Regions from separate parts of the Streptomyces sp. NPDC050704 genome, predicted to be linked through region 1. Evidence: riboswitches for the same ligand, from Rfam matches in the RefSeq annotation. Region 1 holds a riboswitch; each other region holds the start of a gene.
What was found. A riboswitch is a leader RNA that binds a small molecule or an ion and turns the genes downstream of it on or off. The one in region 1 is predicted to bind cyclic di-AMP.
Positions count from the first base shown of each region.

Region 2: it holds a riboswitch for cyclic di-AMP, as region 1 does, so the genes downstream of both, AB0I18_RS31210 (LysM peptidoglycan-binding domain-containing M23 family metallopeptidase) here and AB0I18_RS00010 (NlpC/P60 family protein) in region 1, are expected to answer to the same signal.
Region 3: it holds a riboswitch for cyclic di-AMP, as region 1 does, so the genes downstream of both, AB0I18_RS35130 (M23 family metallopeptidase) here and AB0I18_RS00010 (NlpC/P60 family protein) in region 1, are expected to answer to the same signal.

Region 1 is NZ_JBFAHW010000001.1:796-4,804, forward strand. Features, by position in the region: gene AB0I18_RS00010 (NlpC/P60 family protein) at 66-1,238, opposite strand; cyclic di-AMP (ydaO/yuaA leader) riboswitch at 1,245-1,416, opposite strand; gene AB0I18_RS00015 (ScyD/ScyE family protein) at 1,678-2,787, shown strand; gene pcrA (DNA helicase PcrA) at 2,892-4,009, shown strand, end outside.
Region 2 is NZ_JBFAHW010000062.1:27,829-31,837, reverse strand. Features, by position in the region: gene AB0I18_RS31215 (alpha-galactosidase) at 1-1,900, shown strand, start outside; cyclic di-AMP (ydaO/yuaA leader) riboswitch at 2,196-2,361, shown strand; gene AB0I18_RS31210 (LysM peptidoglycan-binding domain-containing M23 family metallopeptidase) at 2,365-3,309, shown strand; gene AB0I18_RS31205 (DUF6250 domain-containing protein) at 3,563-4,009, shown strand, end outside.
Region 3 is NZ_JBFAHW010000078.1:36,411-40,419, forward strand. Features, by position in the region: gene AB0I18_RS35115 (MarR family transcriptional regulator) at 1-53, opposite strand, end outside; gene AB0I18_RS35120 (dihydrofolate reductase family protein) at 181-1,323, shown strand; tRNA gene AB0I18_RS35125 (tRNA-Met) at 1,416-1,489, shown strand; cyclic di-AMP (ydaO/yuaA leader) riboswitch at 1,847-2,002, shown strand; gene AB0I18_RS35130 (M23 family metallopeptidase) at 2,014-3,066, shown strand; gene AB0I18_RS35135 (aldo/keto reductase) at 3,130-4,009, shown strand, end outside.

The DNA of each region.
Region 1 (4,009 bases):
GGCCGCCGACCTGAACAGCGGCCGCCCCGAGCCCTGGTGAGAGTCCTGAAGGTCCTGGAGGTGCCTTACGCCGGCCGCACCACGCTGTGGATCGGCATGTAGTAGATCGACTCCTCGCGGACGTACGCCCCCGGCTTGGGCGCGTGGATCATCATGCCGTCGCCGATGTAGATGCCGACGTGGCTGATGTCGTCGTAGAAGAAGACGAGGTCGCCGGGCTGCGCGCTGTTCACCGAGACCGTCGTGCCGACGTTGACCTGGTCCCAGGTGGTGCGCGGGAGCGTGACGCCCGCGGCCTTCCAGGCGGCCTGGGTGAGGCCCGAGCAGTCGTAGGAGCCGGGGCCGCTCGCGCCCCACACGTACGGCTTGCCGATCTGATCGCGGGCGAAGGCGAGCGCCTTGTCGGCCTTGGCGGTGGTGGAGGAGTCGGTCCCCGAGGCGCTCCCCGCACCGGTCGAGGTCCCCGTGCCGCCCGTGGACGTTCCCGTGCCCTGCTGGGCCTGCGCGGCCTCCTCCTGGCGCCGCTGCTCCTCGGCGGCGGCCTGCTGCCGCGCCAGCTCGTCGGCCTTGCGCCGTGCCTCTTCCTGCTTCTCCCGCTCGATCGCCGCGAGCCGCGCCTTCTCGTCGGCGGTCAGCTTCGAGAGGAGTCCGCGCGCCTCGGCGAGCTTCCGCTGCACGTCCGCCTTGGACGTCTTCAGCGTGCTCTGCGTCGTGGTGAGCGTCTCCAGGCTCTCGGACGCCTCCTGCCGCTTCTCCGTCGTAGCGGCCTGCTGCGTCGCGTAGTCGTCGACGGCCTGCTTCTGGCGGCTGGTCAGCCGGCTCATCAGCTGGGTCTGGTCGAAGTAGTCCTGCGGGTTGTCCGCGAGGAGGAGGGAAGCGGTGTCCGGAGTGGAGGCGCCCGTGCGGTACTGCGCGGCGGCGAACGTACCGAGTTCCTCGCGCGCCTCGTTGAGCTTCTCCGTGCGCTGGGCGACGTCGTCCAGCAGGGTGTCCACCTGCTTGCGCTGCTTGGTGGTCTTCTCCTTGGCCCCGTTGTACTTCTCGGTGGCCGTCCCCGCCTGCTGGTAGAGGTCGTCGACCTTCTTCTGGACTTCCTCCAGGCTCGGCTTGGGCTCCGCGGCGGGTGAGGCGTTCGCCGTCTGGGAGAGGAGGGCAACCGAGGTGAGGGCCGCGGTGGCGAGGGCCGGGGTCCTCATGCCCATGGGACTGGGCGGCCGCGTCTTGCGGTGTGGCGCCACGAGGGCGACTCCTTCCGTCATCCGCCTACCGGGTTAGCTGTCGGGTTCGGGCGAGTGCTTCGGAAGGTTTGCCCTACGGTCCTCGTCCCGGAAGGGAGTCGGACCGATTCACCCCAAGTTCGGTGGGTCCCCGGTTCCGTCGGCCACGAGGGCGTGCCGGATTCGGCGGAGGCCGCTCGGCCCGGCGATGTTCGCCGGTGGAGGTCGGGCGGCCCACTCGGCAAGTTAGCCAATTCGTGTGGCTCTTGTGAAGTTTGATGTGCGATATGCCCGATACATTTTCGTGACCTCAGCCTCAAGCATCGCTCTTCGAGGTCAATACGGAAGGATCTGCGATGAGTTGTACGGAGTTACGGAGTCCGCCTGGTTCCGGCCATTAAGGTCGGCTCGGCCCGGCCCGGGACAGCCCGGCGCCGACCGCCCGACTCAGGGGGTACGTATGGCACGCAGGGCGTACAAGGTGCGTACAGGACAACTTCTCGTCGCCTCGGCCACCGGGGTCGCTCTCGCCGTCACGGCGGGCGTCGCCCCCGCGAGTTCGGCGAGCGGTTCCGGCGGGAAGCCCGTCGTACGGGTGATCGCGACCGGCCTCGACAACCCGCGTCAACTCTCCTACGGCAACGGCCGGGTGTACGTCGCCGAAGCCGGCCGGGGCGGCAGGACGTGCACCGGCGGCGGCAGCCCGGAAGAGGTCCAGTGCATCGGGACCACCGCGGGAGTCACCAAGGTCTTCTGGAACGGCGGCAGTTGGCAGCAGCGCAGGCTGGTCGGCGGGCTGCCCTCCTCGGCCGCCAAGGACGGCGGCTTCGCGGTCGGGCTCAACGGCGTCTCGGCCCTCGACGGCGGTGTGTGGGGCGTCGAGACCTGGGCCCCGCCCGAGGCCGGCGTCCCCGAGGGCAGGCCCTGGAACACCCTCGGCAAGCTGCTGGGCATCACCCACGGCAAGGCGCGGATCGCCGCCGACATCGCCGCCGTCGAGCTGAAGCACAACCCGCACAAGGCCACGATCGAATCCAACCCGTACGGCGTGCTCGCGCTCCCCGACGGCCGGAAGATCGTCGCCGACGCGGCGGGCAACGACCTGATCGAGGTCTCGCCGCGGGGCAGGACCCGCGCTCTCACGGTCTTCCCCGACCACGACGGGAACGAGTCCGTGCCCACCTCCCTCGCCCTCGGTCCGGACGGCAAGCTCTACGTCGGCGAGCTGAACGGCGAGGCCGCGAAGCCGACCGCCCGTGTCTGGCGCGTCGACCCCCGCACCGGGAAGATCCTCGGCCGGCAGGGCGGCTTCGGTTCGATCACCGGGATCGCCTTCAACGGCAGCGGCGACCTGTACGTCAGCCAGCTCTTCGCCGGACGCGTGACCAAGGTCGCGCACGACGGCGGCAAGCGTACGAGCGTGAAGGTGCCGTTCCCGGCGGGCGTGGCGGTGGACCCGTACGACGGGAAGGTCTTCGTCTCCGCCTGGTCCGTCGCGGACCGTGACGGGACGGTGATGGAGGGCAAGAAGACGCCAGGCGGTCAGCTCTGGAAGATCCTCGGCTTCTGAGGGGCGGTTCCGCCGGGCCCGGATTCTGCGGGCGGGGTGCGAATTCCGTCGAGTTTTCGGGGTGGCGGCGGGGTGTCAGTGGGGGCGCCTAGACTCGGAGGGCGATGAGCAGCCTCTTTGATGACAGCTTCCTGGCGGACCTCAAGCCTTCCAAGGCCCACGAGGAAGAGCCCCCGCCGCCGCCCGAGGACGAGGCGCCGGAGCCGGTTCCGGACGACCTGTTCGGCGGCCGCTTCGACGTGCCGCCGAGCCGGGACGGCCACTACCGCGACGGCGCCCCGCGCCCGTACGTGGACCCGGCCGCGCTCCTGGACGGGCTGAACGAGAACCAGCGCGCGGCCGTGACGCACCACGGCTCGCCCCTGCTCATCGTGGCCGGCGCCGGCTCCGGCAAGACCCGGGTGCTCACCCACCGGATCGCCCATCTGCTGGGCGAACGCAAGGTGCACCCGGGCGAGATCCTCGCGATCACCTTCACGAACAAGGCCGCGGGCGAGATGAAGGAGCGCGTCGAGCACCTCGTCGGCCCGCGCGCCCACGCGATGTGGGTGATGACCTTCCACAGCGCGTGCGTCCGCATCCTGCGCAGGGAGTCGAAGAAGCTCGGCTTCACGTCGTCGTTCTCGATCTACGACGCCGCCGACAGCAAGCGCCTCATGGCCCTGGTCTGCCGCGACCTGGACCTCGACCCCAAGCGCTTCCCGCCCAAGTCGTTCAGCGCCAAGATCTCGAACCTGAAGAACGAGCTGATCGACGAGGAGGACTTCGCGGGCCAGGCCGTCGACGGTTTCGAGAAGACCCTCGCCCAGGCCTACGCGATGTACCAGTCACGGCTGCGCGAGGCGAACGCGCTGGACTTCGACGACCTGATCATGACGACGGTCAACCTGTTCCGGGCCTTCCCGGACGTCGCCGAGCACTACCGCCGCCGCTTCCGCCACGTGCTCGTGGACGAGTACCAGGACACGAACCACGCCCAGTACGCGCTCGTACGGGAGCTGGTGGGCCCCTCCGGCGAGGACCAGGACCCGGGTGAGCTGTGCGTCGTGGGCGACGCCGACCAGTCCATCTACGCGTTCCGCGGCGCCACCATCCGCAACATCCTCCAGTTCGAGGAGGACTACCCGAACGCGAAGACGATCCTCCTGGAGCAGAACTACCGCTCCACCCAGACGATCCTCACCGCCGCCAACGCGGTCATCGAGCGCAACGAGAGCCGCCG
Region 2 (4,009 bases), on a different contig from region 1:
GCTCGACGGCCACGAGGAGTACCCCGTCGAGGGCGGCCCGCGTTTCGTGCGGCCCGCGCTGTCCGTCCGTACGGAGGAGCGGCGCGGCACGGAGTGGCGCTTCGAGGCGTACGAGGCCGAGGGCGACGAGCTGCGGCTGCGGTTCTCCGACTCCGGGCTCGGCATCACGCTGCACTACCGGATGCGGGCCGCGAGCGATGTCGTCGAGCGGTGGGTGACGCTCTCCAACGAAGGGCCCGCCCTGGAGGTCCTGCGCGCCGACTCCGCGACCTGGACGCTGCCGCACCGCGACAACTGGCGGCTCTCCCAGCTGCACGGGCGGTGGGCGGCGGAGTCCCGGCTCGTGCGCTCCGACCTCACCTACGGTGAGAAGCTCATCGGCAGCAGGCGCGGTCACACCGGGCACCAGCACCTGCCGTGGGTCGCGCTGGACGTCGAGGGCGCGGCGACCGAGGAGCACGGCGAGGTCTACGGCTGCGCCCTCGCCTGGTCCGGGTCCTGGCGCATCGCCGTGGCCCACCTCCCGGACGCGCGCGTGCAGATCACCGGCGGGGCCGGATACGACGACTCGGGGCTGCTGCGGCTGGAGCCGGGGGAGAGCTTCGTCACGCCCGTCTTCGCGGGACTGTGGAGCGACGGCGGCTTCGGCGGGGCGAGCCGAGCCTGGCACGCGTACCAGCGCGCGTACGTGATCCCGGACGCCGACCAGGACCGGCCCGTGCTCTACAACTCCTGGGAGGCCACCGAGTTCGACATCTCCGAGGAGCAGCAGCGGGCGCTCGCGCGGCGGGCCGCCGCGATGGGAGTGGAGCTGTTCGTCGTCGACGACGGCTGGTTCGGGGCGCGGACCAGCGACCGGGCCGGACTAGGCGACTGGACGCCCAACCCGGACCGCTTCCCGGCCGGGCTCAAGCCGCTCGCCGACGACGTACACGCCCTGGGGATGCGGTTCGGCATCTGGGTCGAGCCCGAGATGGTCAACCCGGACAGCGAGCTGTACCGCGCGCATCCCGACTGGGTGCAGTTCCAGCCGGGACGAAAGAGGACGGAGCTGCGCAATCAGCTCGTCCTGAACCTCGCTCGCGAAGATGTCCAGGAGTACCTGTGGAAGCAGCTCGACACGCTGCTCTCCAGTGCACCCATCGACTACGTGAAGTGGGACTTCAACCGCTGCTTCACGGACGCCGGATGGCCGGGCGAGCCGTACCCGCAGAAGCTCTGGGTTGACCACGTGGACGCCTTGTACGGCCTGTTGGACCGGCTGCGGGCGGCCCATCCTGGAGTGGCCTTCGAGTCCTGCTCGGGCGGTGGCGGCCGGATCGACCTCGGCGTCATGGCGCGTACGGACCAGGTGTGGACCTCCGACAACACCGACCCGCTCGACCGGCTCGCCATCCAGTACGGTTTCAGCCAGGTGCACCCGGCCCGGGTCATGGCCGCCTGGGTCACCGACAGTCCCAACGTCCAGCTCAACGGGCGCGTCAGCTCGCTGCGCTTCCGCTTCGTGAGTGCGATGGCCGGAGTGCTCGGGGTGGGCGGCGACCTGACCGAGTGGAGCGACGAGGAGCTGGCCGAGGCACGGACGTGGGTGGAGCTCTACAAGGAGATCCGGCCCGTCGTGCAGCGCGGTGACCTCCACCGGCTGCGGGCGCCCGAGGGCGGGCTCAGCGCCGTGCAGTACGTCCTCGGCGGCGAGGCCGTCGTCCTCGCCTGGCTCCAGGCCCAGCACTACGGTGAGCCGGTCGCGCCGGTGCGACTGCGGGGCCTCGACCCGGCGGCGGAGTACGAATGCCTCGAAACGGGTGAAGTCCACCGGGGTTCGGTGCTGTTGCATCACGGGCTGCGGACCGGGCTGCGCGGGGACCTTGATGCGGTAGTCATCCGCCTGCGCCGTATGTGACTGTTGTGTCCTTATTGGAGCCTTCGTTCCAACTCGCTCTGGAACGAAGGCTCCTGGGGTTGCGGCGCGTGAGCAGCGTCATATTGATGACGGTCCGCTGTCGCCATGTTCACGTAATTCACCCGTGTTTCCAGGGATTTAAGAAATGGTCGCGATCTGCCATTTACGCAGGGTGACTGACATTTCGGGCATGGATCAAGAGAACGGTGCGCACAGGAAACACCAAAGGTTGTCCCTGCCTCCACGGGTCGCTTACGTTCGCCACCAATCCGGACGGACGCCCAATCCTGCCGCCGCCCGGAATCCGCTCACCCACCCGAAACGGCAGGAGCGGGGGACCCACAGGTAAGACGCCTGTTCCGGTCTCCGGAACGGCTAGGGGTTAAGCCGTGCGAAAGCGCGGCCGGGCATCTCCAGCTCGCACCCGACAGCTCACCCCGCAGGCGCCGGAGAGGAAATTCGTCATGCCCGCGAAGGGTAAGCACCGCCGTCCCAAGTCCCAGCGTTTCACCCGCTCCATCGCCGTCGCCGGAACCGGTGGCGCCGCACTCGCCCTGCCGCTGCTGGGGGCGACCGGTGCGAACGCCGCGACTTCGCAGTCCGCCGCCGACTCCGTTGCGAATACCTCGAATGTCCTGAGCCGGTCCACTGTTTCGGACAAGGCCGCCGAAGCCGCGCCGATCGCCGCCGAGAAGAAGGCCGCCGAGAAGAAGGCGACGACCAAGACGTATGCGGTCCGGGCGGGTGACTACCTCTCGAAGATCGCCGACGAGCAGGATGTCAACGGCGGCTGGAAGAAGCTGTACGAGGACAACCGCACGACGATCGGCGGCGACCCGGGACTCATCCACCCGGGCCTGAAGCTGACGATCGGCGGGAAGGCCGCGGCTGACACCAGCTCCGGTTCCCGTGCCGATTCCGGCTCCGGCTCTGCCAAGGCCCCCCAGCCGTCCGCGAAGAAGCCGACCACGACCACCAAGGCCGCGGACACCGCCAGTGCCTCCGGGTTCGCCCTGCCGGTCGCGGGTGCGTCCGTCGGGACCCCGTACAAGATGTCCGGCAGCATGTGGTCCAGCGGCTACCACACCGGTGTCGACTTCTCCGTCCCGACCGGCACCTCGCTCAAGTCCGTGGGCGCCGGCACGGTCGTCTCGGCCGGCTGGGGCGGTGCGTACGGCAACCAGGTCGTCATCAAGCTCAACGACGGCTTCTACGCCCAGTACGCCCACCTGTCCTCCCTCTCCGTGTCGGCCGGGCAGACCGTGACCGGGGGCCAGCAGGTCGGCCTCTCGGGCGCGACCGGCAACGTCACGGGACCGCACCTGCACTTCGAGATCCGCACCACGCCGGACTACGGCTCGGACGTGGACCCGATGGCGTACCTCCGCTCGAAGGGCGTCTCCGTCTGACGCCCCGCTCGCCACGCGCGGGCCGGACCAACCGGCTCGTCTCCGAAGGCCGGACCCCACGATCCCCGGGGTCCGGCCTCCGGCGTTCGCGGGAACGATCGGGACGCGGGCGTGCCGCGGGCGGCCGAGCTGAACCGCGATCGACGTATTGCGGGCGTGTGGCGTGGCGGCGCGAGGTCTCGACAGGAGCGGGGCAGTGGGGACAGAGTGATCTCCGCAAGCGCTTTCTATGGGTCTTCGGAGGAGCCGCTTCATGACGACCACACGCAGAGCATTCGGAGCCCTGGCGGCCGGTGCCGCCCTCGTGGCACTCGCCCCCGCCCAAGGGGCGAGCGCGGCGGCCCGCCACGGCCGGGGGTGGCTCATCGCCCGTGACGACTTCCGGCACGGCCTCGGCCAGTGGGCGACCGAACTGCAGGACGGCGGCAGCGTCACCGCCTCCCGGGGCGTCCTGGAGATCGACGTGCCCAGCGGGGCGACGGTCTGGTTCAAGCGCCGGCTGCGGGGGCCGTACGTCATCGAGTACACCGCCACGCCGGTCTCCGCGGGCGGGGCGAACGACCGGGTGTCCGACCTCAACAACTTCTGGAACGCCACCGACGTGCGTTCCCCCGGCGACCTGTTCGCGACGGAACGCGGCGGGGCGCTCCCCGAGTACGACTACCTCAAGACGTACTACTCCGGGTACGGCGCGAACTAC
Region 3 (4,009 bases), on a different contig from region 1:
ACGTACGCGCGCCAGGCGCGCTGCTCCTCGGGAGTGAGCCAGCGGGTCGTCATGCACCCAGTGTAGGTTTGTTTCAAACTTGAACCAAGCCCAGGCCTGTCCCGGCTCGCCTTCGCGAAGTCCGAACGCGAAAACGCAAGGTCCGACAAGATCAGGCAAGGTCCGAAAGGAAGCGCGTTCATGCCTCACCCCTACGTCCTGTTGTCCGCCGCCGTCTCCCTCGACGGCTGCCTGGACGACACCGGGCCCGACCGGCTGCTGCTCTCCGGGCCGGCCGACTTCGACCGGGTCGACGAGGTGCGGGCCGAGTCCGACGCGATCCTGGTCGGCGCGGGCACCCTGCGCGCCGACAACCCCCGGCTGCTGGTCAACTCCGCCGAGCGGCGCGCGGCCCGGGTCGCCGCCGGCCGGCCCGCGTACCCGCTGAAGGTCACCGTCAGCGGCAGCGGCGACCTGGACCCGGCCGCGAACTTCTGGTCCACCGGCGGCGAGAAGATCGTCTACACGTCCGACAAGGGCGCCCGGAGGGCCGCTGAAGCCCTGCACGGCCTGGGCGTCGACGTCGTCCCCGTCGGCCCCGAGCTGGACTGGCGGGCCGTACTCGCGCACCTCCACGACGTACGCGGCGTCCGGCGCCTCATGGTCGAAGGGGGCGGCCGGGTGCACACCCAGCTCCTCCGGCAGGGGCTCGCGGACGAGCTGCAGCTCGCCCTCGCACCGCTCGTCGTGGGGCAGCCGGACGCGCCACGGCTGTTCGGGCCCGGCGGATACCCGGGCGGCCCCCGCAACCGGATGCGGCTGGTCGAGACCCGGCCCGTCGGAGACGTGGTCCTCATGCGGTACGTGCCCACCGCCCCCGGTGCCGGTCCGCTCGCCACCGCCGCCGACCGGCACTGGCTGGGGCTCGCCTGCGAACTCGCCGCCGACTGCCCGCCCTCGCGGACCGCGTTCAGCGTCGGCGCGGTCGTCGTCGCGGCCGACGGTACGGAGCTGGCCCGCGGCCACTCCCGCGAGTCCGACCCGGTGTCGCACGCCGAGGAGGCAGCGCTCGCCAAGCTCGGCCCCGCCGACCCGCGCCTCGCCACCGCCACGGTCTACAGCAGCCTGGAGCCGTGCGCCCGCCGTGCTTCCCGGCCCGCACCCTGCGCCCGGCTGATCCTCGACGCGGGCGTGCGCCGGGTCGTCACGGCCTGGCGCGAGCCGGACACGTTCGTGGCGGCCGCGGACGGCAGCGGGCTGCTGGCGGCGGAGGGCGCCACCGTCCTCGTACTCCCGGAGTACGAGGAGCGGGCGACCGCGCCCAACCGCCACCTCCTCGGCTGACCCCTGCCCCAGCCGAAACCCCCGGTGAAGGGCGGGCGACGTAAACCGTGGTGCTGGGGGTCCCGCAGATGGCGTATAGTTGAGTTCAACGACGCGGGGTGGAGCAGCTCGGTAGCTCGCTGGGCTCATAACCCAGAGGTCGCAGGTTCAAATCCTGTCCCCGCTACTGAAGGCCTGAGGCCGGAATCCATTGGATTCCGGCCTCAAGTCATTTTCGTCGGCCGACATGGAGCTGCGCGCCGACCGCCATGGCGCTGATCGCCGTACGACGGCCGTGAGCTTCCATGGCCGCTATATCACCCGTGGTAGTCGAATGACGCCCCTGCGCATAACAACTGACACACCATCACCATAGGGATCACCCTCGATTGCGGGTCAACTCGCCCGGTTTGAACCGCTCATGACCTGTAAGTCCAGGCCAAGAGCCTTAACGATCACTCGGAACAGCTTGGAATCCGGTACCCGCGTCTATTAACGTTCGATAACGCAGCGCGGTCGTCCCAGCCGTCACAAGAGTCGGCTCCGTGTGCACGTGCCGAATCCCGCAAGGGAACCGGGGAACCACTAATTGGGGTGAATCGGGCGTTATTCGCGGTGAGGATACCGCGGTTGACGCGCGTAGGAGACCTTCCTGCTCCGAACCCGTCAGCTAACCCGGTAGGCGAGAAGGAAGGAAAGGAGTGCGCCCACGTGGCGTCCAACCGCCCCGCTCCCCAACCCTCGTTCGCACCAAGCGAGTTGTCGGGTGAAACACCTGGCGAGACCTCGGGTGAGAAGAAGCTCGACGTCTTCGCCTACGGCATCCGCAAGGACGAGGACACCTGGGAGGAGTGGAATCCCACCGCGGATTCCCTCCGTCCCGTACGCGGTAAGCACCGCGTCTCCAAGCAGCGCGGCGGAGGACTCGCACGCAGCTCGACCGTTCTGGGCGTCGGTGTCATAGCCGCCGTCGGCGCGGGCGGCATGGCCACCGCGCAGACCGGCAAGCCGCCGGTGTCGATCTCGATGCCCGACCTGCCGAACGTGGGCTCGCTGATCTCGGACGACGACTCCGCCGAGGAGGCCGGCACGCCGCTCACCGCAGCGGGCCTGACCACCACCGCCGACGCCGAACAGGGCACCGCGGACGCCGGCGAGGCCCTGCGCTCCCGGATCATGCTCCAGGCCGAGCAGCAGCAGGACCAGGTGGACCGCGAGGCCCAGCAGGCCGCCGAGGCCGCCGCCGCCGATCAGGCCGCCAAGGAGCGGGACGCCGCCCGGGCCAAGATCGCCGCCGCCAAGAAGAAGGCGGACCAGGAGGCCAAGGAGAAGGCCGAGGCCGCGCGCCTCGCCGAGCTCGCCAAGCAGTTCACGCTGCCGACCTCCTCGTACACCATCACCTCGACCTTCGGTCAGTCCGGCTCGCTGTGGTCCTCCGGCCAGCACACGGGCCTGGACTTCGCCGCTCCCACGGGGACGCCGCTCAAGGCCGTCCACACCGGCACGATCACCGAGGCCGGCTGGAACGGGTCGTACGGCTACCGCACGGTCCTCACGCTCGACGACGGTACGGAGATCTGGTACGCCCACCAGTCGTCGATCAGCGTCAGCGTCGGGCAGAAGGTCAACACGGGCGACGTCATCGGCCGCGTGGGCGCGACCGGCAACGTCACCGGGGCGCACCTCCACATGGAGGTCCACACGAGCGGCGGCGACGGCATCGACCCGATGGCGTGGATGCGGAGCAAGGGGCTCAACCCGTAAGGCCCGGCTCTCCGGCTCTGTGCGTACGGAATACGGCCGTCCGGTACGGTCGTTGACCTACGTATGACTTCTCTTCGCCAGCTGGGTTCGTCCGACCTCGAGGTCTTCCCGCTCGCCCTCGGCGGCAACGTCTTCGGCTGGACCGCCGACGAGGCGCAGTCCTTCGCCGTGCTCGACGCGTACGCGGCCGCGGGCGGGAACTTCGTGGACACCGCCGACGTGTACTCGGCCTGGGCGCCCGGCAACGAGGGCGGCGAGTCGGAGACCGTCATCGGCAACTGGCTCGCCGCGCGCGGCAATCGGGCCGACATGCTGATCGCGACCAAGGTCGGCGGCCATCCCCAGTACAAGGGGCTGTCCGCCGGGACCGTCAAGGGCGGGGTCGAGGCGTCGCTGCGGCGGCTGCGGACCGACTACGTCGACCTCTACTACACGCACTTCGACGACCCCTCGGTGCCGGTCGAGGAGATCCTCACGGCTCTGGACGAGCTGGTGCGCGCCGGCAAGGTGCGGGCGATCGCCGCCTCCAACATCTCCCCCGAGCGGCTCCAGGAGTCCCTCGACCTCTCCGACCGCGAGGGCCTCGCGCGGTATGTCGCGCTGCAGCCCCACTACAGCCTCGTCTCGCGCGACACCTACGAGGGCCCGCTCCAGGACATCGCCTCCCGGGGCGGGCTGGCCGTCGTGCCGTACTCCGCGCTCGCCAAGGGCTTCCTCACCGGCAAGTACCGGCCGGGGGTCCAGATCGACAGCCCCCGGGCCGGCGCGGCGGGCGCGTATCTGGAGTCGGAGCGGGGGCGGCGCGTCCTGGCGGCGCTGGACGAGGTCGGGCAGGAGCGCGGGGCCGAGCTCGCGACGGTCGCCCTGGCCTGGCTGCTGTCCCGCCCGACGGTGGCGGCGCCGATCGCCAGCGCCCGCAACCTCGAACAGCTTCCGGCGCTGC